3 regions of the Martinezella sp. CNPSo 3957 genome follow, and region 2 is predicted to be linked to each of the others. Evidence: riboswitches for the same ligand, from Rfam matches in the RefSeq annotation. Region 2 holds a riboswitch; each other region holds the start of a gene.

Region 1 (9,787 bases), on a different contig from region 2:
GATCGCAATGCAGATGGATCGTCGTGCCGATGCCGATCGCCAGGCCATCGACGCCGGAGACGACCGGCTTCTTCGTGCTCGCCAGCGCGACGAGAAAATCAATCACTTCGCGCCCCATATTGCCGCTCATGGCGAAGGCAAGGAAATCGGCGAGATCATTGCCGGCAGAGAAGCAGCCTTCCGTGCCCAGGAAGGCATGGACGCGGATATCCGGCGCAGCTTCCGCCGCCTTCAGCGCGTCGGTCATCGTCTGATACATGGCGCGGGTGATGGCGTTCTTCTTTTCCGGCCGGTTGAACCGGATGATCTGGATATGCGGCGCGGACTCGGGTCGTTCGATAAGGATATGGTCGGTCATGGCTTTCCCTTAGGCTAATGCGGCGCGGGCGGCTTCGAGGCTGGATGCGCCGGCGATGACCCGGTCGGAGAGAGCGGCAGTCTCGGCTAAGAGGTTTTCGGCAACGAAGCGGCAAAGTGCGATGCGCTTGGACCCCTCACCGTCGCCGGCTTCAGCAAGACCGCCCTTGGCCAGATAGGAACCTGTTAGCACGAGACCGAAAAGCCGCTGGTAAGGCGTGGCGCCCGCCAGAGCTTCGGCAACGGCACCTTCTGCCTGTTTCGACAGGAGCCATTCGCTTGTCTTTTCGAGATCGGCAATGGCCGCCTGCAACCGCGACGCCGTTTCGCCGAAACCATCCAGATTGGACTTGGCGACGGAATCGGCGATCTCCCGCAGTTCACCAATGAAGCCGCGCATGTGGTCGCCATCGTCGATCGTCAGCTTTCGCGTCACCAGATCGATGGCCTGGATGCCGTTGGTGCCCTCGTAAATCGGTGCGATGCGGGCATCCCGAAGCAGGCGCGCGGCGCCTGTCTCCTCGATAAAGCCCATGCCGCCATGGACCTGAATGCCAAGCGAAGCGACATCGACGCCAGCATCGGTGGAGAAGGACTTGGCAATCGGCGTCAGCAATGCGGCGCGCTCCTGCCAATATTTTGCTCTCTCGGGATCGCGATGCGACATGTCGATCGCCTGCGCACAGGCGTAGCAGATCGCGCGCGAGCCCTGCGTCAAAGCCTTCATCGTCAGCAGCATACGCACGACATCTGGATGCTCGATGATCGGGCTCATGCCCGAGGATGTCGTACCCGGCGCGCGGCCCTGGGTCCGCTCCTGGGCATAGGCGATGGCCTTCTGGGTCGCGGCTTCAGCAATCGCGACACCTTGGATGCCGACAGCCAATCTGGCATTGTTCATCATCGTGAACATGCAGGCGAGGCCCTTGTTTTCCTCGCCCACCAGCCAGCCGACGGCGCCCTTTTCCGCACCATATTTGCCATCGCCATAGATCATCGTGCAGGTCGGTGAACCATGGATGCCGAGCTTATGTTCCAGCGAATGCACGAAAAGATCGTTGCGGGCACCGAGCGAGCCGTCCTCATTCACAAGGAATTTCGGCACGAGAAACAGCGAAATGCCGCGCGTGCCGGCAGGCGCATCCGGAAGGCGGGCGAGAACGAGATGGATGATGTTCTCGGTCGCCTCGTGATCGCCCCAGGTGATGAAAATCTTCTGGCCGAAGATGCGATAGGTACCGTCATCGCGGCGTTCGGCGCGGGAGCGCAGCGCGCCGACATCGGAGCCGGCATGGGGCTCCGTCAGGTTCATGGTTCCCGTCCACTCACCGGAGACGAGCTTTGCCAGATATGTCTTCTTGAGGCCTTCGCTGCCGTGTGCCCGGAGCGCTTCGACCGCCCCCATGGTCAGCGTCGGCGCCAGGCCGAAGGCCATCGAAGCGGAATTCCACATTTCCAGCGCAGCGATATTCAGCATGTGCGGCAAGTCCTGCCCGCCGAACTCCTCCGGCGCGGTCAAGCCATTCCATCCGCCAGCGATCCAGTCGCGATAGAGCTTCTCCCAGCCATCGGGAAGGACCACCTTGCCATCCACCAGCCTTGCGCCTTGCTTGTCACCGTTCTCGGCAAACGGCTCCACCGCCTCACCGGCGAAACGCCCGGCTTCCGACAGGATAGCGTCGACAACATCGGCGCCGAGATCGCCGAGAATGCCCTCTTCCATGGCACGTTCCATGCCGGCGACATGTTTCAGCGTGAACGCAATTTCTTCGACAGGCGCCTTGTACATGGTGATTTCCTCCGGATCGGTACTGGCAATGACCCGCCTCACCCGGACCATCGACCATTTATTGCTATAGCTAGTTGATTTTTACGTAAACGTCAATTTTTTCAAATGGCAGGAGGTGTCGATTTCCACCGTCTCGCGAACCCGAACGGGAGATGCGTCTTACGCGCGCCGAGCGGCTGTGACATCGCCGCCCATATCCACGATTATTCCGCCAAAGCGTGGACTTGAATAAAAAACCGTCATGAACGAAGACTAAGGCGACTGTTCAGACAAAGCGAACGATGCCCCATGAATACGCTCACGACAGCCAATACCATACCAGGCTTTATCTGGGCATACCGTCTTCGTCCCGGTGAAACCAAGCCGGAGCGCCTGCCCGACGATACCGATCGCTCGAGGTTGTTCGGCGACGACGGCTTTCTCTGGCTGCATCTCAATCTCGTGGATGCCCGGGTACCGGCTTTCCTAGAGGACGCTCCCGGACTGAACGAAGCCGCCCGCATAGCGCTGACCACGCATGAAACACATGCAACGCTTACGGTCGACGAGCAGATGCTGTTCGGCACGTTGGTCGATTTCCAGCGCGACTTTGCCCACAACACCCACGATATCGGCTGGCTGCATTTCGCGCTGACCGATCGCCTGCTGATAACCACCCGGCTGCAGCCGCTTCGCAGCCTGGACCGAACCCGGGTGTTGATCGAAAAGAACGCCGCACGATTTTCCAATCCCGTGGATATTTTCGAGCTGATCGTCGTCGAGTTCCAACGAACCCTGATCTCTGTCGTCATCGAGATCAGCGAAGAGTTAAATGCCATCGAGGACTTCGTCCACGGCAATACCTCACGCGACGAGCGCGCCAAGCTTCCGCCCATCCGCAGGACGATCGTGCGCCTGCATCGCCATCTGCGCACCGTTCTCTCGCTGATGCGCCATGCCGCCGCCTCGGACGATGAGGAAATGCCGCTCGGCTTCGAGGATGTCGCGGGCCGGCTGACCGGGCGGCTGGAAGCGGTCGAACACGACGTCTACGCTCTGCAGGAGCGGGCGAGGCTGTTGCACGAAGAAATCGATTCCAAGCTCGCCTCCGAAATCAATCGGCATCTCTATATCCTGTCGATCATGACCGCATTTCTGCTGCCGCCGACGCTGGTGACCGGCTTCTTCGGCATGAACACATCGGGGTTGCCGTTGGCGGGCGGCGCAAGCGGCACCGGGTATGCAGTAGGGTTCATCATCGCCTCCATGCTGCTGGCATGGTGGCTGCTCAAACGGGTCAATATTCTCTGACGTCGAATCATGCAAATAGCCGCCCGGCGGGAAACCGGACGGCTGGCATTGGCAGTTCTGGAAGCGCCGCTTAGAGCAATTCCAGGAAAAGTGCGCAGCGGTTTTCCGTCCGGAATTGCGTGAAAAAAGAGCTAGAGCGGTTTCAGAGATTCCGTGAAAAACTGAACCGCTTTAGAAATACGGCGAGTAGCACTGGCGGCGCGGGCCGGAGTTCGGCTGGAACGTATTGTCGTAAGCGCGGTAGGAACGATAGCGTCCCTCGCACCATTCGACATGACGCGGATTGATGCCGGCGCTCGGAGCCGGAGCCGGCTCGTAATAGCGCGGCTGGCTGGCGATTGCGCCGCCAATCAATGCGCCGGCGCCGAAGGCAGCCAGCGGGAACCAATAGCCGTCATGATAGCGATAACCATGACGATAGCCGCCGCGATAACCACGGTAGCCGCCATACCAGCCGCGGCGATAGTAACCACCATGACGCCACTGTACCTGCTCGACATTACCCGGCGCGGCCTGGGTGGGCGCGGACTGTTTTACGACCGGTGCGGTGGGCATCTGCATGGCGAAAGACGGTGTGAAGCTCGTCAGGGCGACGGCAGCCGTTAAGGCGACTGTCGCGATTTTTGCACGGAAACCAAGCATTTTCATCTCCATTCCCTGGTTCGGCTTTGTACTCAAGCCTGTAGGCGTTTCATGTCGGGAATGCTTCCCGAGCAAGGTTTCGCTGCCTGCTTCGTCGTATATCCGAATAGACGACAAGAAACGCGGCGGCGCGTTATTTAGTTCCTCAAATCCCTACCGATTTAAGGAGTTACGAGGGGCTCCACGATGAATTTATAGTGATTGCTTTCTTAACCCAAGATTAACCAGCAATCCTTACTATTATTTCATGAAAGGATACCGAAAGAGTAACCTCCTCATTTACAGCTTGCTGACGATCCTGGCCCTGATGGGGCCGGTCTCCAAGTCTTCGGCCGGTGAGAGCCAGCCCTGGGGCGATTCGAAAAACGCCCTGATTGTCGATGCTTACGAGCTGAACACCATCGACTGGGCCGCATTCCTGCAGGACAAGCGGATTGCCGGTTTCATCTCAAAGGCGTCCGACGGACTTCCTGAAAGCTTCAGTTGCACCGGCGACCATGGCGGCGATACCGTGGCCCATTGCAGGACAATGTGGCGCAAATACGCCGTCAGCCGTGAGCTGTTTCAAACGCGCCGCATGCTGGCAAAATCGAATGGCCTGTTATGGGGCGCCTATCATCTGGGGCGACCCGGCAATCCGATCGACCAGGCCAATCATTTTCTCGATTATGCCGATCCGCAACCCGATGAGCTGATGGTGCTCGATATCGACGGCATGGATGCGACGCAATTCATGTCGCTCGACGATGCGCAGATCTATGTCGCCCACATCAAGGTCAGAACCGGCCGCTATCCCATTCTCTACGTCAATCACAATACGGCACGCTATATCGCCGATCACCGAGGTACCTATCCGCTGCTGTCGCGGCTGCCCTTGTGGTATGCGCGCTACAAGCCTGATGTCAAAGGCACTTTCCCGCTCGGCAATTGGGACAATTATGCCATCTGGCAGTTTGCTTCGTCGGACAATTGTTCGGAGAAAAGCTGCCCCTATCGGGTCCCGGGCACGCTTACCGATATCGACGTCAGCGTCGTGCCGATGACAAAGGTCCAGCTCGCGAGGATCTGGCCGCAGGGTGATCTCCTGCCGGCGAAACCCCTGCCCGCGCCGGATCTGACGATCGCGCTCGCACAGATGTGCAGCGGGCCGCGGCAGATGCTCGTTTCCCTCATGCTCGAGATCGACCCCGTCGTCACGGCCTCGACCCCGCAAACCAAGCCTGTCGAGATCAACGAGCTGAACTACCAGGATTTCTAGAGCGTGATGCCGAAAAGTGTGGGCGGTTTTCGGACGACATCACGCTCTACTTCTTTGATGCTAGAGCGGATTCAGATTTTAGGTCGAATAGACCTAAAATCATCCGGCTCTAGGCCTCGATCTGCACATCCGTCTTCGGGCGCGAGCAGCAGGCGAGGATGTAGCCCTCGTCGATCTCGTCATCAAGGATGCCGCCATTGTGGCTCATTTCGACTTCGCCCGAAAGCTTCATGACCCGGCATGTGCCGCAGAGGCCGGATTCGCAGGCGGCGCCGATGCGCACACCGGCGCCGCGCGCCGCCTGAAGCACGGTCTGGCCCGGGGCGCAGGCCACATCCTTGCCCGCCATCGTGAAGCGGATCGTGGTCGCCGCCTCGCCGGAAGCATCGTCGGAGACTTCCGCAAGCGGTGTCGCCGCATTGGCCGGCTGGAAGCTTTCCTGATGGTAGCGTGACATGTCGAAGCCGTGCGCTTCCAGCATGGAGCGCACGGCATCCATGAAGACTTCCGGGCCGCAGCAGAAGATGGTGCGATCCATGAAATCGGGCGCCAGCAGGCCGATCTTCGCCTTGTCTATGCGGCCCTTCAGCCCCGACCAGAGATCGGTGCGGCCGCAGCCTTCGACGATGAAGCCGAGATCGAGGTTCGGCATGAAGCGAGCGAGATATTCGAGCTCGGAACGGAAGATGATGTCCGTCGGGCTGCGCGAGCAATTGACGAAAGTAATGTCAGACAGTGGTGCTATGTCCGACATATACCGCGTCATCGACATCATCGGCGTGATGCCGGAGCCGGCCGAGACGAACAGATATTTCTCGCCCGGATGACGGATGTGGCTGAAATCGCCGAGCGGGCCGAAAGCCTTGATGCGCATACCCGGCTTCAGGTTCTCGAACATCCAGCGCGTGCCGATGCTATCTTTCTGCGCCTTCACCGTCACGGCGACCGAGAAGGGCCGCGACGGGGTCGACGACAGCGTATAGGTGCGCATGACCGGCTCCGGAGCCGTCGGCAGCTCCAGCGTCACGAACTGGCCCGGCAGATAGCGGAACCAGTTGTCCTTGTCGGACCCGAAGGTGAAGGTCATCACATCGGGCGCTTCGGGCGTGATCGAGAGACATTCAAGCAGATGCTGCCTGTCGTTCCAGGGCTGCATCTGGTCGAGGTGTCGATGCGGATGGGAGACGGCCATGTTCATACTCAGGCTACCGCCGACAGCTTGGCCTGGTCGCCCTGCAGCCGGTTGATCATGAAAGTCGTGTACCATTCGACGAACTGCATGACGCCGCCTTCATGGATTTCCGAATAGGGACCGGGTTCATAGGCCGGCGAGCGGATACCGAAAGCATTTTCTTCAACGATGCGGCGATCCTGGTCGTTGGTTTCGGTCCAGACGTGGGTCAGCTCTTCCAGATTGTAATCGACACCTTCGACCGCATCCTTGTGAACGAGCCACTTCGTGGTGACGGCGGTTTCTTCGGCGCTGATCGGCAGGACGCGGAAGGAGATCGCGTGGTCGCCAAGGATGTGGTTCCATGTCGTCGGATAATGGAAGAGCAGCATCGTACCGATGCCATTGATCGTCACGTCTGGCGAGAGCGGCCGCTTGACGGCGTTCTGGCCGGACATGGTGTAGCTTTCGGCGCCTTCGATCAGCGGCATGCGGGCGGTGCGGAACTGTCCGTCAGGAGAGATCTTGAATTCGCTCGGCAGGCCGGCGGCTTCGCAGCGCGCCCAGTGCTCGGTAATGACGGGATCGCTCATCGCGCCCTGCACGCCGGTAACCGTCGGAGCTTCCGGGAAGGTGCGGCAGAGTTCGGGATGATTGGCCGCGCAATGGTAGCATTCGCGGTTGTTTTCCCAGACGAGCTTCCAGTTGCCCTTTTCGATGATCGTGCTCTGGAAGGCGACCTTGGCTTCGCTGATATGGTGCGGGGCCATGTAGGGCTCGATCGTGGCGCGAACCGGTGCGAAATCCGGAGCGTTCTGTGCCAGGCAGATGAAGATGTACCCAGCGACGCTTTCGCAGTGAACCGGCTTCAGCGAATGCTGGCTCTTGTCAAAATCTTCGGCCATCTGACGGGCAAAGAGCAGGGAGCCGTCAAGCTCGTAGGTCCATTGGTGATAGGGGCAGACGAGCTTTGCCGACGATCCGCGCTCGGTCGTGCAGACGCGCGAGCCGCGATGGCGGCAGCTATTGTGGAAGGCGCGGATGACCTGATCGCGACCACGGACGATCACGACGGGATAATCGCCGATCTGGACGGTGAAGTAATTGCCCGCCCGCGGCACTTCGCAATCATGGCCGATGAACAGCCAGTCGCGATAGTAGATCGTCTCCATGTCGAGCTTGAAGTAATCCGGATCAGTGTAGAAGGGTTGCTCCAGGCTCAAACCTACCCGGTGGTTCTTCAATTGCCGCAGAACTTTGCTGCCGATATCCATTTGCCTATCCTTGCGCAATACCGGAAGACGAGCAGAGGACATGCAAGGCCGTTGGGGACGGCCGAAAGCAATGCCCCGACCGCCCGCCGCGGTCAGTAAACCATATGTGCCCAAGGCTGGTTTCCGGGCTCTGGAGCGGCCCTGTTGCCAGGACCCCATGGCACCTTCCCAGACCAATCGGCCCAGTGGCTTTATCCGCCATGCCTCACTCCACCACCGTTGCGGGGGCAGCGCCGGATTTTGACCGGCTTCCCAATTCTCCGTCTCCCTAGCAGACGGCACCTTGAGATTGATATCATCATAGCTCTCGGCCGCGTCTGCCGCTGCGCTGCAATGCGACATCGGCTTCGAATTTGACGACAGGCGAAACAGGACGATAGGACGGTTGCATATCCTGAGAATATTGACAGGCAATTCAATTGCTTGGACGCATGCATCGGAGATGGTGAAAGCATCGCATATCCATTCCACCAATGACGCTTTATCCTGATTGCGACAGGTCAGCGAACGGCCGGTAATCAGGGGAATAATTGGGCGGCAGAAAGCGCCAACGGAGCCGCTATCGGGGCGCCTTCAATCCGGCACGATCAAGCTCGGCTCAAGCTCCGCGGTTCATCATGTCACCAAAGAGTTTTATAGCGAGATCCGGCATGGCCAAACTCAGATATTTCGACGCTGGGAAGCCCGCCGAGCCCGAACCGGCGCAGCCGGTATCGACGACGGGGTACACCGAATTCCTGCGCACCGGCCGTATCAACCGCAACAGGCCGCATTGGCTGGCGGAAGAGCGGGAATACCTCACCCACGAACAGGTGGCCGAACGCACGGCGCTGAAGCTCCGGGACGCCGGCGAGAAGACCCACGACCGGCTCAACAATTTCCATAGGTCCATCCGCTTCCCGAAGCTCATCTTTCATCACACGCTGAAGGACACGCCGCATCTCGGCTATTGCCACATTACCGCGGCGCGGACGCAGTTCGCGCATTATGAGGACGTGAACTGGGCTTTCTATATCGCCAATTTCTTTGCCCGGATCGGCCAGGAAGAGAACTTCTTCGAAGACATCAGCCTCAAATATTCGCGGATGTATTTCGCTGTCGCCATCCATCCGGACAAGGAGGCCGAAGACAAGAAACTGACGATCAACCGCGACGTCAGAGGCAACGGCGTGCTGTTCCACACCCACGATCCGCAGATCGCCATCCGCAATGTTCTTCTCCTCGGCGCCCGCAACGAGCAGCTCCGCGACATCATTCGACAGCTTTGACGATTGATCCGAAAACTCGAAGAGCATAAGAAACGGCCTGAACTGCAAGCAGGCAGGCCATGGCACGACACATAGACATTCTCGAACATCCGCAAATGGCGATCGAAGTTGCGACAGCGACTCTCGCCGAGGGTCTGCCGATCGGGCTGCCGACGGAGACGGTCTATGGCCTTGCCGCCGATGCTACCAATCCTGCCGCGATCACCCGGATCTACGAGACGAAGGGCCGGCCGCGCTTCAATCCGCTGATCTGCCATATGAGCGACCTCGCCATGGCCGAGCGCTATGCGATCTTCGACCCCATCTCGCGCAAGCTCGCCGAAGCCTTCTGGCCCGGTCCGCTGACGCTGGTGCTGCCGCTCAAACCCGATAGCGGCATCCATCCGCTGGCAACCGCCGGCCTCGACACGGTCGGCATCCGCGTGCCGCAGGGCTTTGCCGGCGAGCTGATCCGCGCCTTCGACCGGCCGCTTGCAGCACCCAGCGCCAATACCTCGGGCAAGATCAGCGCCACCAGCGCCGATCATGTGGACGACGACCTTGGAGAGCGGATTTCTCTTATTCTCGACGCCGGATCATCGGTTGTCGGCGTGGAGTCGACGATCGTCAAGGTCGAGGATGGCGAGATGCGCCTGCTGCGACCTGGTGGGCTGGCGGCGAGCGAGATCGAGCGGGTAGCCGGTAAGGCACTGAAGCGCAAGAAGAAGGCTTCCGCTGCCATCGAGGCGCCAGGCATGC
Region 2 (9,787 bases):
GGCCCATGGCAAAGAGGTTCGTGCCGGTTGCGCCGTCGGCAAGCAGTACGCCTTTTTCGGCAAGCAGATCGGTCAAGGGATTGGTGGCGACGGTCATAGTGTGTCCTCGGATGCGGCGGCTCTAAAGAGTGTCAAATGCAGATATAAACATTTCTTTATGTGAACACAACGACAAGATGGCTGCCCCAATATGTTGACGCGGCAACAAGACAGAAAAAGCGCCCCGGTAAGGGCGCTTTGTCACGTGAGATGAAAATCTCGCCGTCAGGCTGCTGCCATTTCTGCCGTGTCGTGTGTCGTGGGCGTGACCATGGCGGCGATGATGCCTTGCAGATCGATCGTGCCGATAGGCTTGCCGCTCGCATCCGTGACGACGGCTCCTGTCTGGCCCGCCTCGATGATCTGCTTGGCGGCGACTTCCAGCGTCATGTCGCCAGGCACGCGCGCGCCGCCCGGCTCGCCGGCAAGCGGCTTCATGATTGTCTGGGCCTGGATGACGCGGCCGCGGTTCACTTCTTTCACGAAGGCCGTGATATAGTCGTCGGCAGGTTGCAGCACGATCTCCTGACCGGTTCCTTGCTGAACAACCTTACCGTCGCGCAGGATCGCGATCTTGTCGCCAAGGCGCAGGGCCTCGTCGAGATCGTGGGTGATGAAGACGACGGTCTTCTTCAATTCCTTCTGCAGATCGAGCAGCACCGTCTGCATATCCACGCGGATCAGCGGATCGAGCGCCGAATAGGCTTCGTCCATCAGCAGGATGTCGGCATCGTTCGTCAGCGCCCGGGCAAGGCCGACACGCTGCTGCATGCCGCCGGAAAGCTGGTTCGGATAGTGCCTCTCAAAGCCCTTCAGCCCGACGCGCTCGATCCAGTACTGGCCCTTCTTTTCGCTTTCGGAGCGCGGCACGCCCTGGATATCCAAGCCGTAGATCGTGTTCTCGATCACGGTGCGGTGCGGCAGAAGCGCGAATTTCTGGAACACCATTGCCGTCTTGTGGCGGCGGAATTCGCGCAGGTCGTTTTCGTTCATCTTGCAGACGTCAACGCCGTCATAGAGCACTTCGCCGACCGTCGGCTCGATCAGGCGGTTGATATGGCGGATCAGCGTCGATTTGCCGGAGCCGGAGAGGCCCATGACGACGGTGATCGCGCCGGCCGGCATGTCGATATTGATGTCCTGCAGACCGAGTACATGACCATGCGTTTCATTGAGCTCGGCTTTGCCCAAACCGCTCTTCACCTGATCTACATAGTCGCGTCCGCGCGGGCCGAAGATCTTGTAGAGGCTCTTTATCTGGATCGCGTGACTAGCCATGGATGACCTCCGAGTGCTTCTGGAGCCGTCTGCCATAGGCCTGGCTCGTACGGTCGAAAATGATGGCGATGGCGACCAGCGCGAAGCCGTTGAGGAAACCAACGGTGAAAAACTGGTTGTTGATCGCCTGCAGCGTATTTCGGCCGAGCCCGCCGACGCCGACCATCGAGGCGACGACGACCATGGCGAGCGACATCATGATGGTCTGGTTGATGCCGGCCATGATGGTGGGCAGTGCGAGCGGGATCTGCACGTTGAACAGCTTCTGGCGATGCGACGACCCGAAAGCGTCGGCCGCTTCCAGCACTTCCTTGTCCACGAGGCGGATGCCGAGATTGGTCAGGCGGATCATCGGTGGGACGGCATAGATGACGACGGCGATAAGACCGGGCACCTTACCAATGCCGAAGATGACGACGACCGGGATCAGATAAACGAAGCTCGGCATGGTCTGCATGACATCGAGGATCGGATTGACGATCGACTGCAGCCGGTCTGAGCGCGCCATCAATATGCCGATCGGCAGGCCGATGACGATGGCGATCAGCGTACAGACCGTTACCATCGCGAGCGTGATCATCGTGTCGGTCCAGAGGCCGCAGACGCCGATGAGGATCATGGAGATTGCTGTGCCGGCAACAATTTTCAGGTTGCGGCTTGCTGCATAGACGACGAGCATCATCACGATGAGCACGATGAACCAGGGCGTATTGGTAAATGCCCATTCAAGATAGTTCAGAAACCATTGCAGCGGTTGCACGATGGCATCGATGAGAGTGCCATAGGCGCGTACGGACGCCCTGAAGCCGTCGTCGATATTCTTGCGTGCGAGGCGTATGAGCGATTCATCTATTGCCGGAAAGTTGCAGAGCACATTCGGCAGGATCGTACACTGAATAGCCATGTATTTCCCCTTCTTGGTCCGGTTTTGTTCCGCTCCGCCCGTGTGGCCTTCACGTGTGGATGGCTTGCAGCGCTGCGACCGGTTCTTCAGGCTGCCCTTGCATTCTTACTATATTCGCCACCATCAATCTGCACTCGTTGCGACCTTGCGCCTTGCCGCACTGTCGGTATGAGCGTCGTTTGGGTTGTTCTGTGCGAATATGAAATCGGCGGCAGGCACGAGACCGCCGCCGATTCAGCAACATGGATCAGAGCGAAGCCTTGATCTTGGTGGCGACGTCCGGAGCGACCCACTTGGTCCACATATCGGGGTAGGTCTTGAGGAAGTACTTGGCGCCGTCCTCGTTCGTACCCTGATTGTCGGTCATCCAGGCGAGAACCTTGCCGACCGTGGCGTTATCCCACTTGCGGGTCTTCATGTAGTCCATGGCGACGCCGGCCTTTGCGGCAAAGTCCTTGGTCACGACGGTATAGACGTCCGAAACCGGATAGGAGTTCACCTTCGGATTGGCGCAATCCTGCTGCGATGTGCAGGCATCCCAATCCTTCTTGTCATGCGGCACGTTGAAGCTCAGGCGAACCATCTCGTACTTGCCGAGGATGGCTGTCGGAGCCCAATAGTAGCCGAGCCAGCCGGTCTTCTTTTCGAAGGCATTGGCGATCGAACCGTCGAGACCTGCGGCGGAGCCGGTATCGACAAGGGTAAAGCCGAGCTTGTCGGCGCCAAGAGCCTTGTAGAGGTTGGTCGTGGAGATCTGGCAGTTCCAACCTGCTGGGCAGTCATAGACGGCACCCTTGGACGGATCTTCGGGGGCAGGGAAAAGTTCGGGATGCTTGAGGGCGTCCTGAACGGTCTTGATGTCCGGATGGGCGTCTGCGAGGAACTTCGGAATCCACCAGCCTTCGACGCCGCCGTCGCTCAGAAGCGGTGCGGCCACGATCAGGCGGCCCTCAGATACGGCCTTGTCGAGCGCGGTGCGCACGGCGTTGACCCAAAGTTCTGGTGCGACGTCAGGCTGACCTTTTTCGTTCATGGAGGCAAAGGTCGGCTGTGTATCGCCGGTCACCAGGGTGACATTGCAGCCGTAACCGTTCTGCAGGATGATCTTGTCGACCTGCGCGGCAACGCCTGCGGATGCCCAGTTCATTTCAGCAATGGATACACTGCCGCAATCCGCCGCGTGCGCCGAGCCAGCCAAAGCATAGGCGCCGAATGCGAAGATGGCTGAAGCGAGAAGCTTCTTCATTGATATCGTCTCCCAATTTTTCGTTACGTTGCGGAAATCGACCCTAATGTGTTCGATTTCTGTCGATCCCCTGTCAGCGCGGTCCAATTGCAACCGTTCATACGCCGCTGACGACGCCCGTACGGTCCCCTTTGCTGCCGTCGTGCATTTGGTCTTTTTGCGACCGCTGAACTTTATCGCGGCCGGGCATTCTTTGCATCGACATCAGGCAGCGTAAGGATTTGGATGAAGAAATCAACAGCCAGTCGGCTGATGGACGTTATCGTGTCTCTTGGAGAAGCTTAATTAAGCGCCTGAATTAGCCTATTTTCTGCCATTCGTGGCTGTAAAACGTCCATCACATGGCTTCCTCAAAGCTTTGCCGCCCAAGCGGATTTGAATGGTGCTCAAATATCGTGTCCCTGAAAGACGTTTTATATCTTATTTGCGTCGTTTGCGATTTCTCAACGCAAGGCGGAAAATTTTCAAAAAATTTTCAGATTCACTCTAATTTAAGCACTTAATAACCCTCCAGTAACGATGTCGGTTTAACAATCGATGCGTGGCGGGGGACAACCGCTGCTTCCCTGGATCAGGTATAGCGTACCGGGGAATGCGAACCTTGCGGTGTATGTGCAGGGAAGCCGGCGTTTTTGGCAAACCGCGTCGATCTCCGGATCGCGCGGTTTTCGCGCTTTAAGAGTGCCGTTTTGGCACGACTTGCCATCCGACGGAAGCGGTGTCGTTAAAGTCCGATCTTGGTAGTGATAAAAAAATATAGCCGCCAATGCTGTCGCATGGCGGCTTCTTGTGTGTTGGACTAGCGGCTTGACGCGCTATCACCCAACATTATACGTGCGGATGAAGCCCACGGTGCCGAAGCGCGTATCGAGCTGCTGCAGCCGGCTCTCGGGGCGGTGAGCCGGAAGCTTGCCGTTCCAGGCGATCTGGATGGAATTCTGTCTGTTGAAGATGAAAAGCATTGGGGTATCCTCCGACCCGGACCGGCCGGTTTCGTTGTTTGTTTTCACGATGCAGATAATCCTCCTTCGCGTAACTCACAATGGATGAAATCGTCATCCAATGTCGCAAACAGAGCATGTCGGGCGGTGATGCATTTTTGTATCGTGTCGGTGGGCTCGGAGGGGCGGAGATCGCGGCAAAATCAAGGCAAAATCCAGCGTTTTCAGTGGCTGTAGCATATCAAGGTGGTGAGGAATGACGAGAGCGATCATGCTGCAGGGAACCGGATCCGATGTCGGAAAAACGGTATTGGTCGCGGGCTTGTGCCGGCTGTTCGCAAACCGGGGCGTCAGAGTGCGCCCGTTCAAGCCACAGAACATGTCGAACAATGCCGCAGTTGCCGAGGATGGCGGCGAAATCGGACGCGCCCAGTGGCTGCAGTCGCTGGCGTCACGCGTTCCCTCATCGGTTCATATGAATCCGGTGCTGTTGAAGCCGCAATCGGAAACCGGCAGCCAGATCATCGTGCAGGGCAAGGTCTGGGGACAGGCCAAGGGCAGGGACTATCAGGCGCTCAAGCCGCAATTGCTCGGCGCAGTGCTCGAAAGCTTCGCCACGATGCGGGCGGGGACTGATCTCGTCATCGTCGAGGGGGCAGGTTCGCCCGCCGAGATCAATCTGCGGCGCGGCGACATCGCCAATATGGGCTTTGCGACACGCGCCAATGTCCCCGTCGTGCTGGTCGGCGACATAGACCGCGGCGGCGTGATCGCGTCGCTGGTCGGCACGTACCATATCTTGCCGGAGGAAGATCGGCGGATGATCCGCGGCTATCTGATCAACAAGTTCCGTGGCGATGTCTCCCTCTTCGGTGAGGGTATCGAGGCAATTGGTAGCTTCACGGGGTGGCACTGCCATGGTGTCGTTCCCTGGCTGAAGGCAGCGGCGCGCCTGCCGGCGGAGGATTCCGTTGTGCTGGAGCGACTTGCTCGAGGTTCCTCTGGTGCGCTCAAGGTCGCCGTACCCGTGCTGTCGCGCATCGCCAATTTCGACGACCTCGATCCGCTGCGGGCCGAACCGGATGTCGATTTGGTGTTTGTCCGCGCTGGAGAGCGCTTGCCTGCCGATGCAGCGCTCGTGGTGCTGCCGGGTTCGAAGTCTACGATCGGTGATCTCCTTGATCTGCGCGAGCAGGGATGGGACCGCGATATAGCCGCGCATGTGCGCCGTGGCGGCCGCGTCATCGGCATTTGCGGCGGCTACCAGATGCTCGGTCATACTGTTCACGATCCGCTGGGAATTGAGGGATCGGTGACCGAGACGCCCGGATTGGGCCTGCTGGATATCGAGACGGAGATGGCGCCGGAAAAGACCGTGCGCAACAGCACTGCCGTCTCCAAAGAGTATGATGTGCCGTTATCGGGTTATGAAATCCACCTCGGCGTGACGCAGGGCCGGGACTGCGAGCGGCCATCGGCCATGATCGACGGGCGGCCTGATGGAGCCGTATCGCCGGATGGTCACGTCATGGGCACATACCTGCATGGCCTTTTCAGCAGCGACGCTTATCGGGCAAAACTGCTGGCAAGCTTCGGCCTCTCCGGCGAGCGCATGAACTATCGCGCCAGCGTCGACGCGGCGCTGGACGAAGTTGCGGCAGAGCTGGAAAGCGTACTCGATCCCGCCTGGCTCGACAGCCTGGTCGCCTAAAGCTCGCCGGAGACTTCCCGGCGGCGGCGGTCGAGTTCTTCGCTGTAGCGACGCAGCGTATAGCTCTCGGTCAACAGGCCGATGACCTTGCGTTCGATCAGGTCGTTGACCACGACGAGCGCTTCGCTTTTCGTCTGCTCGAACATGGCGGCTGCCTGCTTGGCATTCATTTGCGGCTGCAGGAACTCGTTTCGCAGCCGGATGAAATCGGAAAGGCCGTGCTCTTCGTCGTCCTTTTCGATCGGGCTCGCATAGATATCGGGCACGACGACCATTCCGGAATATTTTTCGTTCTTGTCGACGAGGATGACCCGCTGCGCCGAGCCGATCGGGAAATTCTTGCGGAATTCCTCGATGCTCATGTCGATGCTCGCTGTATGAACATCGGGGCGCATCATGCGGGCGACGGTCAGATTGCGGATCCAGCCGACATCGTGAGCGCTGCGGATACTCTCGCCGCGCAAGTGGAAGCGCCATGTGGCGAAGGAGTAGCCGAAGGTCGTGCGCACCACCAGCGAGGAGGTGATGACCGCCGCCAGAACCAGAGCAGTGATCGGGAAATCTCCGGTGATTTCGAGCGCCAGGAAGGTCATCGTCAGCGGCCCGCCAATGATCGCGACGGCAAGCGAGCTCATGCCGACGACTGCGTAGACGGCCGGCGTCAGCGTGGCGTGATCGAAATAGGGTGCGCAATAGGCGAAGATCTTACCGAGCAGCGCGCCCATGAACAGGGAGGCAAAGAAGAGACCGCCTCTGAAGCCGGAGCCGATCGAAACTGCTGATGCCAGGGATTTCAGGATGAAGACGCCGACAAGTGCGCTCAGCGTCACATCGGTCGAAAGATTGAGATGCAGGGCGCCATGGCCGGCAGACAGAACCTGTGGCGAGATCAGCGCCAATGTTCCCACCACCAAGCCGCCAAGCGCAGGGCGGAAGGGCGGTGCGATCGAGCTTTTGCGCGCCAGTTCCTCGACCCATGCGACGCCCTGCATGATCAGGATGCCGATACCGGCGCAGAAGGCACCCAGCAGGATGGCAGGAAGATAATCAGCCGGAACGATCGCCCCGACATGATCGATATCGATGGCGAAGTCGTCGCCGGCGAGCAGTCTTGCGATCATGGTCGATATCAGCGCCGAGACGACGACGGGTGTCAGGGTCACGATCGAATAGCTGCCGATGATCAGCTCGAAGGCGTAGAAGGCGCCGGTGAGCGGCGCATTGAATGCTGCGGCGATGGCGCCGGCCGCGCCGCAGCCGACGAGCATGCGCAGGTCCGCGCGACGCATCTGCATCTTGTAGCCGAACTTGGAGGCAATGCCCGCAGCGAGCTGCGTGTAACCTGCTTCAAGCCCGACAGAGGCGCCGAATCCATTGGAAATCAGGTTTTGCACGGCCACGATGATGCTGTCGGTCAGCGACATGCGGCCGCCATGCAGCGCATTGGCTTCGATCGGGTCGACCATCGGCTTTTTGCGTGTGCGGGATAATATATAGAGCAGTATGCCGAGAATGATGCCGCCTGCGATCGGTGCGATGAACAATACGGATTTGTCCTGAATTGCCATCGCCGCCGAACTCAAGCGTTCGTAGTCGGTTATGCCGTAGATGACGCTGTGAAACTTGCGCGAGATATAGCTCATCGCCGTTACGGCACAGCCGGATACTATTCCTACTAGCGCTCCGGCGAAGACAAGTCCCAATTCGCCACGGCGCAGCAATGCCCTGAAGCGACCGAGATCGAACAGAGCCGAGAAGACGCCGAGGCGTCGCGGTTGGAATTTCTGCAACATGGGAAACGGACGATACGTTTTACTCGAATGCGAGAGCCTACCCTCTATAACCTCCTAACATCAAAGAAATACGGCAAAAAAGCCGTTGGCTTTATGGGAATTTTCAGCCGATTTCGTAATCAGGATGGCGCAGGTCGCATCCATGCCCTTGATTGACTTGAGGTAAGTGAAAGCCTAATCATTGCCGGTATAACGAATGGTTCCTGAGCGGCGATCTGCCGCATGGGATGAAAAGGGAATGTGGAGGGACGGACCCAATCCGGGCGTTCTCATCACAGCCGACCCCGCGACTGTAGAGCGGTCAGGGTCTTTCGTTCGGTTTGAAACCTATTCCATCGACGATTCGCATGGGGCGAACGAGGCGGGGCAGGCTCAAGTCGAAAAAGCCACTGGCGTGGCATCATGATCAACCGGGGCTGGACGCCTCTTATTCTACGAATCGTCCGCCTTTTCATGATGCATTGCCGGGAAGGCGAGAAAGATCCGCTGGCGCACGATCGGGGGCGACCGGTTTCGGTCCGCCCCCGTCGCGGCGCCTTATCCGCGAGCCAGGAGACCTGCCATGCGTGCCGGGCACAGAGCCTGTTCTGGGACGTCAGTTCCGCTGCCAGCACGGAGGTTGTCATGGCGCAAGACGAGTTTTCGGCGTGTAGGCGCCCGTTTCCCGGCTCCAGCGATGTGCTGCCGACCCTCGCTTCCGCGCGGGAGCGGACATAGCGTATGTCGTCTTCGACTTCCCGAGCAGTCTTCGTCCTTGGGGGCGCGCGTTCCGGCAAATCCAGGTTTGCCGAATCCCTGGTTTCGGACACGGGTCTTGAACGTCACTATGTGGCGACAGGGCAGGCATGGGACGACGAGATGCGCGAGCGCATCGCGAAGCATCGTGCCGACCGCGGCGATCTATGGCAAACGCATGAGGAGCCGATCGATCTTGTCGGGCAGCTTGCCGCCGTCGACGCCGAGGGGCGGGCAGTGCTTGTCGACTGCCTGACGCTATGGGTCACCAATCTGATGATGGCCGAGCGTGACATGGCGGCGGAATTTGCCGCCCTGACCGCCTTTCTGCCGACCGCACGATCGCGGCTCGTTCTCGTCTCCAACGAGGTGGGCTTGGGAATCGTGCCGGAGAATCGCATGGCGCGAGAGTTTCGCGATCATGCCGGCCGCCTGCACCAGATGGTCGCGGCGACAAGTGCCGAAGTTTATTTTATCGCAGCGGGCCTGCCGCTGAAAATGAAGGGTTGATGCATATGAACCAGGAAAAGATTCCCGCCACCGTCATCACCGGCTTCCTGGGAGCCGGCAAGACGACGATGATCCGCAACCTCCTGCAGAATGCCGGCGGCAAGAAGATCGCGCTGATCATTAACGAATTCGGCGATCTCGGCGTCGACGGCGACGTGCTGAAGGGCTGCGGCGCGGAGAACTGCACCGAAGACGACATCATCGAGCTGACCAATGGCTGCATCTGCTGCACCGTCGCCGACGATTTCATCCCCACCATGACGAAGCTTCTGGAGCGCGACGCGCGCCCGGATCACATCGTTATCGAGACCTCGGGCCTCGCGCTGCCGCAGCCGCTGGTCGCCGCCTTCAACTGGCCCGACATCCGCACTCATGTCACCGTCGATGGCGTCATCACCGTCGTCGATAGCGCCGCCGTAGCTGCCGGCCGTTTCGCCGACGATCATGACGCTGTCGAAGCAGCCCGCGTCGAGGACGACTCGCTCGATCATGAAAGCCCGATCGAAGAGCTTTTCGAGGATCAGCTGACCTGCGCCGATCTGATCGTGCTCAACAAGACCGATCTGATCGACGTCGATGGGCTCGGCCGCGTCCGCGCCGAGGTTGCCTCGCGCACGGCACGCAAGCCGA
Region 3 (9,787 bases), on a different contig from region 2:
CGGGCTGGTCGGCATCCTGTCCATGGGCGATCCCATCCAATGGATGCCAGGTGTGATCCAGGATGGCCGGTCGATCCTCCTTGTCCTTACGCCAATCTATGGCGGCCTTTTGGGAACCATTGTCGCTGCGGCGATGATGGCCCTGTTTCGGTACATGGTGGGCGGCATGGGCGCCGTGATCGGCGTGGCCGGCATCATAATCGTTGCGGCCGTAGGCTATGTACTCAGTCTGCTGCCACGGCAATGGACCGGCACGGGCTGGCGGCGATCGGCTCTGTTCGGTCTGGCGACATGCTCATCCATTGTGGTTGTCTTCCTTTTGCCGTGGGCGGTTGCGCGCGCCCTTCTGATCTCGGCGACACTTCCGGTGACGATCGTCAATATCTTCGGTGTCATGCTGTTGTCGGATCTCTTGCAGCGGGAGCAATATCGCATCGGCATCCAGCGCGCGCTGGAGAATGAAGCGAGCCTCGATCCGCTGACAAAGCTTCCCAATCGCCGCGTACTGCAGCGTGAAGGTGATCGATGCACCAAGGAGGCCGGTATGCGGCGCATCCCCTTCTCGATCATCATGCTCGATATCGATCACTTCAAGAAGATCAACGACAGCTGGGGCCATGCCTTTGGCGACACCGTTCTGGCGCGGTTGGCTGATGTCATCAGGCAAACCGTCCGCAAGACCGACATTGCCGCCCGTTACGGCGGCGAGGAGATCGTCGTGCTGCTGCCCAACACCGATACGCGGGCTGCGGCTGCTGTCGCGGAGAAAATTCGCAAGGACATCGAGGGCACAACCCTGATGTTCGAGCAGGAAGCCGTCCATGTCACAGTCAGCATCGGGATTGCTTGCTCCCTCGAACCGACGACGGATTTCAAACATGTGCTTGAGGCCGCCGACAAGGCGCTTTATCGCGCGAAGGCGGGCGGTAGAAATCGCGTGGAACTGGCGGAGGCCGCATAGGCTGGCGGTCATTCCTTCGGCAATGAGCACCGCGCTTCCGCATTTCCTATCCAAGCATCCTTGACGGAACGGGGCAGTCCGGAATAACTGGACGTGACGGTTCCCCAAGGAAGACTCCGCGGGGATTAATAGGGAACACGGTGAGGATGACCCAAGCGGGACCTAGACCGTGGCTGCCCCCGCAACTGTAAGCGGATTGCCGATCATCCGGGAATGACCAGCCTGCTGGTTCTTTCCTGAGGCTTTGAGCCGCGCCACTGCAAGCATGCTTGCGGGAAGGCCGATGATCGTCAGAGATCCGCAAGCCAGGAGACCTGCCGTCGATCACGATCCAATCAGCCGGGCGGGGATGCTCGGAAAGGACAGAAAATGATTGACCCGCGCCTTCGACATTATCCGACACCTATCGGCCTTGATTGGGATCTCCGCAGCCGGCGGCCGTCTTTCTCAGCGCGATCGCGCTGACGCCGCCCCGTTTCCTTAATCCTATCGAGATCTTTCATGCGCCATTTTTTGACGACCATTGCATTTGCACTTGGGCTGACTGGGTTTGCCAGCTCCGGCTTTGCCGCCACCCAATATCCTCTCACCATCGATAATTGCGGTCAGAAGGTCACTTTTGAAAAGGCTCCGGCCAAGATCGTTTCGATCGGCCAGGGCATGACTGAAATCCTCTTTTCGCTCGGCCTTGCCGACAAGATTGCCGGAACGGCGGTCTGGGTCGGCCCGGTTCTGCCGCAATATGCCGAGGCGAACAGCAAGATCCCGCGGCTTGCCGATAACGATCCGAGCTTCGAATCCGTCGTTGGCAAAGCCCCGGATCTCGTCGCTGCCGAATTCGAATGGCACGTCGGCGCGCAGGGTTCCGTCGGCAAGCGCCAGCAATTTTCCGAGCTCGGCATCAATACCTATCTTGCACCGACCGATTGTGTCGCCAAGGTCAACGCCGATGGCGGCGACGGCGTGCGCAAGGAGCTTTTCACGGTGGATCTGGTCTATCAGGAAATCGCCGAGCTCTCGCAGATCTTCGACGTCAGGGATCGTGGCGATGCCCTGATTGCGGATCTGAAAAAGCGTGAGGCGGATGCAGTCGCTTCGATTGCCGCTGCCAAAGCCAAGGATCTTCCGATCGTGTTCTGGTTCTCCAGCAAGGAGGTCAATGGCGATGCCTATATCGCCGGCAAGAACAGCGCGCCAGCCTATATCCTGAAGACGCTCGGCGCCAGAAATGTGGTGACGACGGAAGAGGAATGGCCGATGGTCGGATGGGAGACCATTGCGCAGGCCAATCCGGCCGTGATCGTCATAGCCACCATGGATCGCCGCCGCTATGCGGCCGACGATCCGAAGGTCAAGGTCGATTTCCTCGAAAAAGATCCCGTCACCAGCCAGCTCGATGCCGTCAAGAACAAGCGTTTCGTCATGATGGATGCGCAGTCGATGAACCCGACCATCCGCACCATCGACGGCATTGAAGTATTGGCCAAGGGCATTAAGTCCTTCGGCCTGGCGCAGTAAGATATGGGTCTCGCCGCAAAACGCAGGACATGGTGGGCGCTCTTGGCGCTCGCCATGGCTGCCGTCATCCTTCTGACCTTCATGATCAGTCTCGCCGTATCGATCGGCGAGATTTCGATCCCCCTGTCGACGACCGTAAAGGCCATTTCGAACCGGTTGTTCGGAACGAGCTTCGAACTCAGCCGGATCCATCAGGGGATCGTCTGGGACTATCGCCTGAGCCGCGCGCTCGTTGCTGCAAGCACCGGTGCGTCGCTTGCCTTGAGCGGGGTGGTCTTGCAGGCGTTGCTGCGCAATCCGCTCGCCGAACCCTTTGTGCTCGGCATTTCCGCCGGTGCCTCCACCGGGGCGGTCTGCATCATGATCCTCGGGCTTGGCTACGGCATTCTCGGCCTTTCCGGCGGCGCCTTCCTCGGCGCGGTTGCAGCCTTTCTTTTCGTCGGCGTGCTTGCTGCCGGGGTCGGCGGCACGAGCGAGCGCATCATTCTATGCGGCGTCGCCGGTTCGCAGCTTTTCAACGCGCTCACCTCCTATATCGTCACCACCTCGGCCAATGCGGAGCAGGCGAGGGGCGTCATGTTCTGGCTGCTCGGCTCCATGAGCGGCGTGCGCTGGCCGGACGTTTATCTTTCCGGGCCGGTTGCCATCATCGGCTTTGCCGTCTGCATGGCGCATGTCCGCGTGCTCGATGCCTTTATCTTCGGCACGGATGCTGCCGCATCGCTTGGCATTGCGGTCAAGCGCGCCCAAGTCGTTCTGCTTGGCGTGACGGCTTTCATGACGGCAGCGGTCGTCAGTATCGTCGGCTCGATTGGTTTTGTCGGGCTCGTCATTCCGCATGCGGCCCGCTTCGTTGTCGGGCCGAGCCATGACCGGCTTTTGCCGGCAGCGGCTCTGGCCGGCGCTATCTTCATGGTCGCGGCCGATATCATCTCGCGGGTCATCATTCCCCAGCAGATTCTGCCGATCGGCGTCGTCACGGCCTTGTTCGGGGCTCCGGCCTTCGCCCTCATTCTCTATCGCGCCCGGAGGACGGCATGAGCATCGCTGTGGACACGGTAACCTTTGCAGCCGGCAACAGCCTCATCGTCAACGGCGTCAGCCTGACGGTGGAAAAAGGTAAGGTACTCGGGCTCCTTGGGCCGAACGGCTCGGGTAAATCCAGCCTGCTCAGGCTGATCTGCCGGTTGCGGAAGGTCAAAAGCGGGGTCATCCGGCTCGGCGGCAGCGATATTGCCTCGATCTCGCGGAGCGATATTGCCCGTCGCATCGCGCTTGTCGAGCAGCAGGCGACGACCGATACGCAGGTCACAGTGATGGACGTCGTCCGTCTCGGCCGTACGCCCCATCGCGGTCCCCTGTCGGCCTGGAACGCTCACGACGATGCGGCGGTTTCCGATGCGCTTGCCCGTGTCGGTATGCAAGGCCGCGCCGGTCAGCCGTGGCAAACCCTGTCGGGCGGTGAACGACAGCGCGTCCATATTGCGAGGGCGCTTGCCCAGACTCCAAGCGAACTGCTGCTTGACGAGCCGACGAACCATCTCGATATCCAACATCAGCTCGATATTCTCGGCCTGGTCTCCAAGCTCGATGTCACCTCCATCGTGGCGCTGCACGATCTCAATCTGGCGGCCATGTTCTGCGACAGCCTTGCTGTTTTGCAAAATGGCGAGGTCGTTGCGGCCGGGCCGCCTGAAGAGGTGCTGACGCAGGAGTTAATCGAGCGCGTTTTCGGCGTGCGCGCGCATGTGCAGAAATCCTCGGTGCACGGCCGCTGCAACATTCAATACATGGCGGGTTGAGTGGCCTCTGTCGCGATCGCGGAATAAAATGGATCGCCCCAGTCTGAGCAATTCCGACTGGCGCGCATCGTATTACTGGATGGTGCGAGTTCGCCTCAACCTTCGAAGCCGAACCGCTCGACGTCGAAATCGTCGCCATCATAGCTGATGGCTCCGGCTTGGGCCTCCGCCATATCGTCGTGCATCGGAATGGGCGCGCTGACGAGGCCTGGTAGTGTCATGTCGACGGCCATGCCTGGCGGACGCAAAGCCCAGGCGACGATCGCCCCCGTCGACATGTCTCCTACGCCGGCTGAGACATCTTGCTCCGCCGCCGAGGGAAGGGCGGCGATCGGCTGCATCTTTGCCATGGTGCTCTCGGCCGTATTCTCCACATTGTCAGACACGAGGAGCTTACCTGCGTCGCTGCGTCCCACGACCAGGCTGGCGAGCACAGCAGTGGGGGCAGGTCTTTCCGGCGCGGTCGTCGGGATGACGACGATGCTGCTGGTCGGCCGCCACGCCGGCAGCGGAACGGCATAGGCCGCGAGGTCGGCAAAGGGTTCGCTCTTGTTTGCATCAGCCACCCGCTTGCCAAGCTGAGCTTCCAGCCCATCCACGGCCCGGCTTCTGGGGGTTGGCAGCATGCTGGTCAAAAGGCTGCGGTCGGGCTCGACGTTGCGAGAGGCTGTGAATGACCCTGCATCGTCACTGTCGTCATCAACGGCCGCGATCTTGCTCGCCATCTGGGAAGGGCGCTTTTTGGATTGTGCGACTGCTACGTCGTAACCCGGCAGCGGTCTACCATCTGCCGGCACGTGAAGCGTCTGTCCATTCGGGAAAAGCCGCGCAAGCTCCTGGCGCGACATTCTCGGCCATGCGCGGACTCCGCCAACATCCAGATGCACGAAGGGCGAGCCGGAATTGGGATAGAAGCCCACACCGCCGATCTGCATCTGCATTGCGATTGCGCGCAAGCTCGCAAGCTTCACGCCGGGAATGTAAAAATCCATTGCCTTGCCGAGCGTGTGCTGGCTGTGCTTGGCGACACCGGAGCTGCGAGACCGGCCTCTCAGCATGTTGTTGGTCGAGGGAGAGCGATAAGCCGAAACCACGTGAATGGCCTCTTTGGCGCCGCTGCGGCGGTAGACTTCCCAGACGAGATCGAGCAATTCCGGATCGATCCTGGTCGGCTCGTTCTTTCGCCAATCGCGCAAGAAGCGGTTGATTTGAGCAAGGCCGCGCGGGTCATATTTGCCATTACGCTTGAAGACGATGGTCGACCTTTCCCCCGTATGCGTGAAGAAGAGCTTGAGTGCCCTGTCCTCGGCCGCCGCCGAACCGGCAAAGGCGCCGAGCATCAGCATCGCGATCAGCGCCACCCGGAAAGCGATGAACGAGAAAGTCGTGGCGAAAAATGCCGCCGGAATGGAAAAGATCACGTGATGCACGGATACGACTTTCGCCCTTGCTAAGAGAAACAGAAATCAGAGGCGCCGCGCCTGCGGCATCGCTATACCCTTCAATTATGGTCAACAAATCCCTAACGGACCGTTTAAAGGCGGAAATGGAAAAATTTCGTTGGTCCGAGCATATTCATGGGCGGTTGAGGTCGCTTTCGCCCTTGGCATGCCTTATTTCTCAAAGCTTCAGCCTTGCCGTTGCAATTCTGTCAGCGGTCAACCCTTGCCTGTAAGGCGGTTTCTTCCAAAAGATAGGTAAAACCGGCTTTGCAAACGTTTTCGCGTGGGTTGCAAACTGTCTGCCAAGACATCATCATCCCGCCCCATGAGTGGACAGAATCGATTTGCTCCCCCGTCGAGCGGGCAGCAAACAATCAAACGTAGCGACCTATTGCGGCAGCTCCGGCGCGCCGGGCTGCGCCGTTTGACGACCATTGTCGCACCTGCCGGCTACGGTAAGACGTCGCTCGCCGTCCAGTGGTATGAGCTTCTGAAGGCGGATGGTGTCAAGCTCTGCTGGGTGTCGCTCGATGCCGAACACACCAATCAGGAAGCCTTTCTGCTTGCATTGATCGATGCCTTGCAGACGCTGCTTCATGAAGATGGGGCTGATGCCGGCAACCTTCCGGCTGCAGCATTGCTTTCGGTGCTGGCGACCCGCCTGCGCAAGATCGAAGGACCGCTCGTCGTCTTTCTCGACGATTATCATTTCGCGCAGACGGATGCGACCGAGGCGCTGATGGCGAAGATCCTCGCCGACCTCTCGCTCGAGCACGTCAAGCTGGTACTGGTCAGCCGCAGCCCGCCACGCTTTCCGCTCTCGGCCTTGCGGCTGCGTGGTGAGTTCAAGCAGTTCGGCGTTACCGAGCTTGGCTTCAGCGATGCCGAAGCTGGAGAGCTTTTTGCCGGGAAGGGCACCCATCTGACGGAGGAGCAGATCGGTTCTTTCAATCGCCGGACCGAAGGCTGGGCGGTCGCACTGCAGATGGTGAGCCTGCTCGTATCTGAATCGGATGAAAGCGACAGCATCCTTGCATCTTTCGATGGCGGCGATACGGATATGGGCTCTTATCTATCGGAGCAGGTGTTCGAGCATCTGCCCGAGGATATACGCCAGTTTCTCATCGACACGGCCGCCCTTCCTGCTTTCAATCATTCTCTGCTCGAAGCGGTGCTGGAAAGTAGAGAGCGTGCCGACCTCTGCGAAAGCCTGGCCGAATATGCGCTTCCGGTCACCTTGCTTGCCGGCCCCGGCAACTGGATGCGGTTTCACCCCGTCTTCAACGAATTCCTCAAGAAAACCGCCAGTCGCAGGGGTGTCGATGCCAATCGCGCTCTTAATCGTGCGGCACACTGGTTCGAAGCCCGGGGCGACATAGACCGGGCGGTTCATCATGCGCTTTCCGCAGGCGATGCCAATCTTGCAGCGCGCATTGTCGAAACCGCCGGCGGATGGCGGCGCGTCTATGCCACCACCCGCGGCGGCGCAACATTGTTTCAGGCCCTGAGCGGCCATGCCTCGGAAATCGATCTGGCCCGTTTTCCACTTGCGACCCTCGGCCTTTCGATCTTCAACGCCAAGGCGGCGCAGCTTGGGGCGGCCAATCATTATCTGGTCATCGCCGATCGGACGGCCGTCGGCGATCCGGTCCTGGCAAAGGATGTGCGCGTGGTGCGCATCCTCCTGGCGCTTTATACCGACCATTGGGCGAGTGCGGCCGACCTTTCCGCTCTTGAGGACGACCTGCGGCAGCCGGATGGAATGGAGCTCATTCATCGGGCGCTTGCGCTCAACATGCTCTCCTACAATTTTCTGATCCGCAGCGAGCTTGACCGGGCTCTGCATTACGGGCATCTGGCCATTCGCGCCTTCCGTGATGGCGGAGCCGATTTTGGCGCGATGCACCTTTATACCCATATCGGCCAGGCCTTCTTTCTCTCTGGCGATTGTGCGAGCGCTCTGTCGGCCTATGAGGAGCTGATCTGCGAAGCCCAGGCCAATATTGGTCCAGGCAGCGATCTCGATGCTGTCGGCCAAGTATTGAAGGCCGAGGTTCTGTCGATGCGCGGTGAGGCGGAAACCGCGGCGGAAATGCTTGAATGGGCGCTGCCGCATCTCGAGCTTCACGATACCTGGTTCGATCTTCTGGCTGCCGGCTTCATGGCCGAACAGCGGGTCCTGCGCATGCGTGGGGATCTGCTCGCCGCGCATGCGGCCATGGACCGCATCCGCGCCACTGCGAGACGCCGTAATTTCGATCGGCTCACGCGGCTGATCGATGGGGAGCGCGCCATGCTGCTCATGGCTTCCGGCGATCTCGATCATGCAATCCGCCATGCCGAGGCCAATGGTTTTGGCATACAGGCAGTCGCTTCGGATCGCGCCAATGCGCTGGCCATTCATTTGCGCGGAGCCACGCCGGCTATCTTCTGGACCCGCACCCATCTGGCCCTTGGCGATAAGGTCAAGGCGCGAGAGATCTTCGATCAATTCATGATGCGCCAGACGCAGCGCCCGCATGTTCCGCGTGCAATCGAGCTTGCCCTCATCGAAATCGAAATTCTTCTGGCGGAGGGTCAAAGCGAACTTGCCGCCGCCCGCCTATCCGATCTCGTATTGACGACGCCGCTTGCCGATTATCGCAACCTGCTTCGTTTGGGCCACCCGGTAGCGCTTTCAGAGCTTCGTGCGCTTGTCAAACATCCGACCGTCGCAGCGATTACCCGCCAGCGCCTTCAATCGCTATTTACGGATGCGGACGTATCGGAAGAGCCGGCCGTCGGCAGTGAAGATGGTTCTGTTTTCACAGGCCGGGAGCGCACGGTGCTGGAATTGCTGAGCTCGGGGCTTTCCAACAAGGAAATCGGCCGGATGCTCGCCTTGTCCGACAATACGATCAAGTTTCACCTGCGCAATATCTTTGCGAAGCTCAACGTCTCGACTCGGACCGCGGCCGTGACGGCGGCACGTCAAAAAGGCGTGCTTGATCGATAACCCACCCGTTCGGGTGGGTTTTGGCATCTCCGCCCACCCATCGGAAAGGCTATCGATAGACGAAAAAACACCTAATCTGCACTCGTGCGAATATAGTGATGAGAGGTAGATTCGTGATCGTCGTCGATCCGGTGACGCAGGAGATTATCGAAGGCAAGCTGGCAGCCACCGTCGACGAGATGGGCGTGGTCATGGCCAGAACCTCGATGAGCCCTGTGATCTACGAGGTGCTTGATTTTGCCTGTGGTCTTCTCACCCGTGACGGTGAGCTGGTAGCGCAGATGAACGGCATCACCCTCTTTACCGGCACGTTCGGCACGCAGGTCAAATCGCTGATCGCACTTTACGGCGACGATTTGGAAGACGGCGACATCCTGCTCACCAACGATCCCTATTCCGGCGGCACGCATGCCTGCGATTTTGCCATCGTCAAGCCGATCTTTTTCGATGGTCGGATTCTGGCCTATGCGATCAATGTTGCGCATTATCTCGATGTCGGCGGCTCGGTTCCGGGCTCGCTGGCGCCCAATGCGACCTCCGTTTTTCAAGAGGGATTGAGGCTGCCGGGCGTGAAAGTCATGCGTAGCGATCGCTTTTCGGGCGAGGTTCTGCGCATCATCCGCGAGAATGTCCGTCTGCCCGAAGTCGCGATAGGCGATCTCACGGCGCAGGTTGCGACCGTCCGCGTTGCCGCCAGACGCATGGCCGAGCTTGCGCGCAAATATGGCACCGATGTCGTCGAAGCCGCGTTCGATCATCTTCTGTCGGTGAGCGAGAAGCAGGCGCGCGCCGCCATTGCGGCATTGCCGGACGGAACCTATGAGGCGGAAGATATCATCGACGGCGACGGCGTCACCACCGATCCTATTTCGGTCAAGGTTGCCGTCACGATTTCCGGCGATCGCCTTACAGCGGATTTCACCGGTTGCCCGCCCGCGGTCGCGGGCCCGATCAATTGCGCGGCCGGTGCGCTGCAATCGGCGGTGCGTACCATTTTCAAGGCGCTGGTCGCGCCGCAGGCGCCGTCCAATGAGGGCTGGTTCCGGCCGCTCTCCGTCATCGCACCGAC

What was found. A riboswitch is a leader RNA that binds a small molecule or an ion and turns the genes downstream of it on or off. The one in region 2 is predicted to bind cobalamin.
Region 1: linked by a shared signal. The riboswitch ahead of AC13QE_RS11310 (aromatic ring-hydroxylating oxygenase subunit alpha) and the one ahead of cobU (bifunctional adenosylcobinamide kinase/adenosylcobinamide-phosphate guanylyltransferase) in region 2 are both predicted to bind cobalamin.
Region 3: linked by a shared signal. The riboswitch ahead of AC13QE_RS02355 (ABC transporter substrate-binding protein) and the one ahead of cobU (bifunctional adenosylcobinamide kinase/adenosylcobinamide-phosphate guanylyltransferase) in region 2 are both predicted to bind cobalamin.

The regions. Positions count from the first base shown of each region.
Region 1 is NZ_JBXSOU010000003.1:572,956-582,742, forward strand. Features, by position in the region: gene AC13QE_RS11280 (crotonase/enoyl-CoA hydratase family protein) at 1-358, opposite strand, end outside; gene AC13QE_RS11285 (acyl-CoA dehydrogenase family protein) at 368-2,146, opposite strand; gene AC13QE_RS11290 (transporter) at 2,435-3,436, shown strand; gene AC13QE_RS11295 (BA14K family protein) at 3,608-4,078, opposite strand; gene AC13QE_RS11300 (glycoside hydrolase family 25 protein) at 4,326-5,336, shown strand; gene AC13QE_RS11305 (FAD-binding oxidoreductase) at 5,446-6,534, opposite strand; gene AC13QE_RS11310 (aromatic ring-hydroxylating oxygenase subunit alpha) at 6,537-7,781, opposite strand; cobalamin riboswitch at 7,879-8,082, opposite strand; gene AC13QE_RS11315 (DUF6656 family protein) at 8,432-9,049, shown strand; gene AC13QE_RS11320 (L-threonylcarbamoyladenylate synthase) at 9,109-9,787, shown strand, end outside.
Region 2 is NZ_JBXSOU010000002.1:442,793-452,579, forward strand. Features, by position in the region: gene bmt (betaine--homocysteine S-methyltransferase) at 1-97, opposite strand, end outside; gene AC13QE_RS07340 (quaternary amine ABC transporter ATP-binding protein) at 265-1,317, opposite strand; gene AC13QE_RS07345 (ABC transporter permease) at 1,310-2,221, opposite strand; gene AC13QE_RS07350 (ABC transporter substrate-binding protein) at 2,469-3,467, opposite strand; gene AC13QE_RS07355 (hypothetical protein) at 4,286-4,429, opposite strand; gene AC13QE_RS07360 (cobyric acid synthase) at 4,665-6,119, shown strand; gene AC13QE_RS07365 (chloride channel protein) at 6,116-7,912, opposite strand; cobalamin riboswitch at 8,093-8,491, shown strand; gene cobU (bifunctional adenosylcobinamide kinase/adenosylcobinamide-phosphate guanylyltransferase) at 8,633-9,157, shown strand; gene cobW (cobalamin biosynthesis protein CobW) at 9,163-9,787, shown strand, end outside.
Region 3 is NZ_JBXSOU010000001.1:504,972-514,758, forward strand. Features, by position in the region: gene AC13QE_RS02350 (GGDEF domain-containing protein) at 1-961, shown strand, start outside; cobalamin riboswitch at 1,042-1,297, shown strand; gene AC13QE_RS02355 (ABC transporter substrate-binding protein) at 1,463-2,479, shown strand; gene AC13QE_RS02360 (FecCD family ABC transporter permease) at 2,483-3,520, shown strand; gene AC13QE_RS02365 (ABC transporter ATP-binding protein) at 3,517-4,281, shown strand; gene AC13QE_RS02370 (peptidoglycan L,D-endopeptidase MepK) at 4,377-5,711, opposite strand; gene AC13QE_RS02375 (winged helix-turn-helix domain-containing protein) at 6,148-8,718, shown strand; gene AC13QE_RS02380 (hydantoinase B/oxoprolinase family protein) at 8,817-9,787, shown strand, end outside.